DNA from 2 places in the Aeribacillus sp. FSL K6-2848 genome. Region 1 is predicted to be linked to the other one. Evidence: predicted binding sites of a transcription regulator. Region 1 holds the regulator's gene; the other holds the start of a gene.

Region 1 (3,175 bases):
AGAGTGCCTACACCAAACGTCTCCCTCGTAGACTTTGTTGTAGATCTAAAACGCGATGTGACCGTTGAAGAGGTAAATGAAGCGTTTATCCAAGCTTCTCAAGGAAAGCTGAAGGGGATATTAGATTTTTCTTCAGAACCGCTCGTATCGGTTGACTACAACACAAACCCGCACTCTGCTATTGTCGACGGTTTAACGACAATGGTTATGGGAACAAGAAAGGTAAAAGTGCTTGCATGGTATGATAATGAATGGGGCTACTCTTGCCGCGTTGTGGATTTAGCAAAACTTGTAGCAAGCAAATTGAATAAATTGGCCGCAGCTGTATAAAATGATGGGAGGGTTGATCTTTACAAAGATTGACCCTCTTCTTCTTTTTGTTTGGATACTTTTTTCAGCGCAAAATTTTTGACAAAGTATGTTGCAAAAACAAATCAAACCATATATACTATTTTTCGTGAACTTCTTAAACGCAAGGTAATGTGGCTACTTAAAGGGTTAGGACCTCTTTGGACTAACTTTCCCCCGTGGTAGTTAAACATACCAGAGTGCGAAGAATTCATAAAAATTTATAAAGGGGGATCCATGGCTATGGAAACAATGGGACGTCACGTTATCTCTGAGCTGTGGGGATGCGACTTTGATAAGTTGAATGACTTGGAATTTATTGAAAAAACGTTTGTAAATGCAGCATTAAAATCAGGTGCTGAAATCCGGGAGGTTGCGTTTCATAAGTTTGCGCCTCAGGGTGTAAGCGGAGTTGTGATCATTTCAGAGTCACACCTAACAATTCATAGTTTTCCAGAGCATGGATATGCTAGCATTGATGTGTACACTTGCGGTGATTTAAATCCAAATATTGCAGCGGATTACATTTCTGAAGCTTTAGGTGCTCAAACGCGCGAAAATATTGAAATTCCTCGCGGTATGGGTCCTGTTCAAATCAAACAGGGTCAAGCAAAAGCACTTTAAAGTGAAAACAGAATAAAATTTGAATGGAAATGCAAAGAGGTGTCAGCTTTTTACTGCACCTCTTTTTATATTATAATAAAGAATAATATTTCATATTGAATGGTATTTAGAGGCATCTTATTTGTGGCTTCAAAGGACCGAGTTATTCTACCCCCTGCAAAGCCGTTATGAAAAAGAGGCTTTGATGTTTTTAAAATCATTCATTGTAGTGATGTAAAAATAAAAAAGCTTTTATTGGCATGGCTGCCATCACTGTTTGGCGGTTCGAACATCATTTGATTGGACCGGACTGACAGAAATCCATTTCATTCAGTCGAATTATCTATAACAAAAATACAAGAGCTTGAAAGTTTCTTGTCTGATCCAATGCTATTTAATAAGATGTAGGTAGAGCTTTTTTGATTTAGTTAAAAAGATTGGAGCTGGTGATATGAAATGCCCTTCCTGCCACCATTTTGGAACACGTGTTTTAGATTCGCGTCCAGTCGATGAAGGGAGATCAATTCGGAGGCGAAGGGAATGTGAGGAATGTCAATATCGGTTCACAACGTTTGAAAAAGTGGAAGAAATTCCGCTCATCGTTGTGAAAAAGGAAGGAACACGTGAAGAGTTCAGCAGGGAAAAAGTTTTGCGCGGGATGATTAAAGCTTGTGAGAAAAGACCGGTTTCTTTAAAAAAATTGGAAGATGCTGCGCATGATATTGAAAAAGAACTAAGAAATCTAGGTACATCGGAAATATCAAGCGAAACGATCGGCGAAATGGTGATGGACAGACTAGCCGAAATTGATGAAGTCGCATACGTTCGATTTGCTTCTGTTTACAGGCAATTTAAAGATATAAATGTCTTTATTGAGGAATTGAAAGAACTGATCAAAAAAGAACGTTCATAAAGAGCTGCGAGATTATGACATGCTATTTGGGAAGGTTTTGAAAAAATGATTGGACATCATCACTGGAAAGAGCTGCTGCCTGTTGATCGCTACGTTGTGAAATGTACGAGCAGTTTGATTCATGAATTTGACCGAAAAGTTCTTACATTACTGTACCAGCCCTTAATCGGGCCAAGAACGTTAAACTTATACATGACGCTTTGGAGCGAGCTTGAACAAAACCGTCTTTGGGGGACGGAATCGACCCACCATTTTTTAATGGCTGTTACTCAATCCCCATTAAATGAAATTTATCATGACCGTTTGAAATTAGAAGGAATAGGTCTTTTAAAAACATACCTTGTCGATGAAAGCGAACCGAAAAAATATATTTATGAACTTCAACGACCTCTTTCCCCCAAACAATTTTTTTATGATGGAATGTTGAACATATATTTATATAACAGAGTTGGAAAAACGGTGTACCAAAGATTGAAAAGCTATTTTTCCGATAAATCGGTTGATAGCAACGCCAAAGATGTGACAAGATCATTTCATGAAGTATACCAATCGATCCACCCATCTGAGCTTTCAGCCAATATTGCAATGGAACCTGAGGAAAACGATCAGGAGCTTTTTGATCATGCGCCTGGAGAACCGATTTCGATTCAAAACCAGTCCTTTGATTTTCAATTGTTTTATGCCGGTTTATCAGAGCATATTGTGCCCAAAAAAGCGATCACGCCTGCGGTTAAGGAAGCTGTTGAGAAATTAGCATATGTTTATGGAATTGATCCAATTGAAATGAAAAATCTGGTCATCCGTTCTTTGGATCATGATGAGCAAATTAATTTAGACGAGCTGCGAAAATGGGCGAGGGATTGGTATAAGCTGAATCACGGCAACCGTCTTCCAGAGCTTGTTGATAGGCTTCAGCCTTTGAATCAGCGGGTGAAAGACGAAGAAATTGAACAGTCAAAAGATAAGGAATTAATTCGACAGCTTGAATCCATCTCTCCAAGACAGTTTCTAAAAGATATTTCAGGCGGTATTGAACCGTCCGCAGCGGATTTGAAAATTATTGAAGATGTCATGTTTCAGCAAAAGCTGCTTCCCGGAGTTGTCAACGTTTTAATTTATTATGTCCTGCTAAAAACAAATATGAAATTGTCAAGAGCGTATGTTGAGAAAATTGCCAGCCACTGGGCTCGATTAGGAATTAAAACTGTGAAGGATGCAGTGGATGTGGCGAAAAAAGAACATAAGAAATATTTAACTTGGGCGGAAACAAAGGATAAGAAGACTGACAGCAAAAAAATCGTTCGAAAAGAA
Region 2 (3,175 bases), 270 kb from region 1:
TCTTTTCGGGCGTTTTATTTAACAATATCCTCTTCATTTGATAGACTAAAAAAGCAAATATAAAATAAAGAGGGTTGCGATATGGGAAAAGAAATATGGAATTATATTGATTCTGGCTTTTCATCCCCTTTTTACAATATGGCTCTTGATGAAGCTTTATTGGACTGGCACAGTGAAGGAAAAATCGCTCCGACGATTCGTTTTTACGGATGGAATCCGCCGACATTATCCATCGGCTATTTTCAAAAGGTTGAAAAAGAAATTGATATGGATGCTGTAAGACGGCACGGCCTTGGCTTTGTACGAAGACCAACAGGCGGAAGGGGCGTGCTGCATGACAAGGAGCTTACATATAGCGTCATCGTATCCGAAGATCATCCGCGAATGCCCAAAACCGTGACAGAGGCTTATCGTGTAATTTCGGAAGGAATTTTGCATGGATTTCGCTTGTTAGGCTTAGACGCTCATTTTGCAATTCCAAGAACGGATGAAGAAAAACAGCATTTGAAAAATCCGCGGTCATCTGTATGCTTTGATGCACCGTCTTGGTATGAGCTGGTAGTTGAAGGAAGAAAAGTTGCCGGGAGTGCCCAAACTCGCCAGAAAGGCGTTATCCTGCAGCACGGCTCGATATTGCTAGATTTAGATGAAAAGCTGCTGTTCGACTTGTTTAAATATCCTAATGAGCGAGTCAGGGAAAGATTAGAGAAAAACTTTAAAAATAAAGCGGTGGCGATCAACGACCTTAGAGAAACTCCAGTCACAATGGAAGAGGCATGGAGCGCCTTTAAAAAAGGGTTTGAATACGGGCTTGATATTGAGCTGAGACCGTATCAATTGTCTAGCGAACAAGAAGAGTATGTGAAAAAACTGGCTAAAGAGAAATATGAAACAGAAGAATGGAATTTTAGAAGATGAAGCGGCGAACATGCCGTTTTTTGTATGATCAAAATGAAATGGATCGTTGCTTGTAAATCAAGGTGCCGATGTGTTTTCAAAAACTGCAACTGACAAATTTCTTCAAATACCGCCGGAATGATTCTAAGATCATTAAATTTCTTTTCCTTGCTTCTTTTTTTGGTTAGTTTTACATTTGACATTTTCATAATGTAGCGTATATCATACAATATATAGAGCAAACAAATGTTCTTTAGCACAATATATTGTTATTTTTTCGTTGATAATATCATCTAAATGTGGTAACGTATATCAAGTACGATATTTTTAAGGGAGTTGTGAATATGACAGTGGCGCTGAATGAGAAAATGAAAATTGATGTGGAGAAGCTGAATAAAGATATCAGCCTTTTCCCGCAGGTGCATCCGATTACGGAAGATATGAAAATCACGCACAAAGGTGTTTCGCGCCTTGTAATGCTGGACAGGTATTCATTTAAAGACACTGAAAAAATTACGCTATCTGAAGGCGATTTTGTAGTGCTGACGATCAAGGAAGATCCAAAATTTCCTGCAAGAGGGCTAGGTTACATTAAAGAAATTGATTGGGAAAATAAAAAGGCAAAGGTTCAGGTCGAAGAAGAGTTTCGTCATACTCTTGAAAAGCCTGAAGAACGGGAGACGGGAATCATCGTTCGCTCTTTAGATGTCATCGAAAAACCGCTTGAAATTTTTTATGAACAAATTGCCAAAAGAAATGCAACAGGTCTTGCTGCTGTTGAAAAAACAGAAGAAAAAAGAAAAGAATGGTTTGAAAAATTTTATCAAGAGCTCGTCAATCTGCATTTTATTCCGGCTGGCCGGGTTCTTTACGGCGCAGGAGCAGGAACCGAAGTGACGTATTTTAACTGCTATGTCATGCCCTTTGTAAAAGATTCCCGTGAAGGGATCTCTGAACACCGCAAACAAGTAATGGAAATTATGAGCCGCGGAGGCGGTGTCGGCACGAACGGTTCAACATTGAGACCAAGAAACACATTAGCTCGTGGTGTAAACGGCAAATCATCAGGATCTGTGTCGTGGCTGGATGACATTGCAAAATTAACCCATCTTGTTGAACAAGGTGGCTCACGGCGAGGAGCCCAAATGATTATGCTGGCCGACTGGCATCCTGACATCATTGAATTTATCGTTTCCAAAATGCAAAACCCGCGCATTTTGCGCTACTTAATTGAAAATACAAATGATGAAGGAATTAAGAAGGCGGCTGAAGACAAGCTCAAATTTGTTCCTCTTACACAGCAAGAGCGCGACATGTATCAAGGAATTGTCAACTTTAAAAATGTTCCGGGCAAAGGAGGCTTTTCAGACGCTGTTATTAGAGAGGCGGAATTAAAGCTTCGAGTCGGAGGAACATATACTGTTCATAATCCGGAATTTTTAACAGGCGCTAACATTTCTGTCTGCTTGACGAAAGAGTTTATGGAAGCAGTGGAAGAAGATCGGGAGTATGAGCTTCGCTTCCCAGATGTGGAAAGCTACAATGATGAAGAAATGAAGATTTACAATGAAGAATGGCATAAAGTTGGCGATGTGCGCGAGTGGGAGAAAATGGGGCATCGCGTGCGCGTGTACCGCAAAATTCGCGCAAGAGAGCTTTGGAAGCTGATTAACATTTGTGCAACCTATTCAGCGGAGCCAGGTATTTTCTTCATTGACAATGCCAATGATATGACGAACGCAAGAGCATACGGTCAAAAGGTTGTTGCAACAAATCCGTGCGGTGAACAGCCTCTTGCACCATATTCCGTCTGCAACTTAGCAGCAGTAAACTTGGCGAAGATGGTCGACAAGGAAAAGAAAGCTGTTGACTATGAAAAGCTCAAACGAACTGTGGAAATCGGCGTCAGAATGCAAGATAATGTCATTGATGCTACGCCTTATTTTCTCGAAGAAAACAAAAAGCAAGCGCTGGGTGAACGGCGCATCGGCTTAGGCGTTATGGGTTTGGCGGACTTGCTTATCTACTGCGAAAAAGAATATGGAGCAGAGGACGGCAACAAGCTTGTTGATGAAGTGTTTAAGGTAATTGCAACGACCGCATACCGGGCATCAATAGAACTGGCAAAAGAAAAAGGCAGCTTCCCGTTCCTAGTCGGCGAAACGGAGGAAGAGACGCAAAAATTAAGACAAGCCTTCATTAATACAGGATATATGAAAAAAATGCCGGAAGATATTCGCGAAAACATTTTAAAATATGGTATTCGCAACTCGCATTT

What was found. Region 1 encodes NrdR, which represses ribonucleotide reductase genes. Its sites were predicted from a motif close to AACACNATATATNGTGTT; they were not measured.
Region 2: the regulator NrdR is predicted to act here: its motif matches at 1,153-1,170, upstream of NSS70_RS14000 (vitamin B12-dependent ribonucleotide reductase).

The regions. Positions count from the first base shown of each region.
Region 1 covers NZ_JBBOQQ010000001.1:3,167,302-3,170,476, reverse strand. Annotated here, with positions in the region: gene NSS70_RS15325 (glyceraldehyde-3-phosphate dehydrogenase) at 1-330, shown strand, start outside; gene speD (adenosylmethionine decarboxylase) at 592-972, shown strand; gene nrdR (transcriptional regulator NrdR) at 1,403-1,864, shown strand; gene NSS70_RS15310 (replication initiation and membrane attachment family protein) at 1,910-3,175, shown strand, end outside.
Region 2 covers NZ_JBBOQQ010000001.1:2,901,102-2,904,276, reverse strand. Annotated here, with positions in the region: gene NSS70_RS14005 (lipoate--protein ligase family protein) at 82-918, shown strand; gene NSS70_RS14000 (vitamin B12-dependent ribonucleotide reductase) at 1,242-3,175, shown strand, end outside.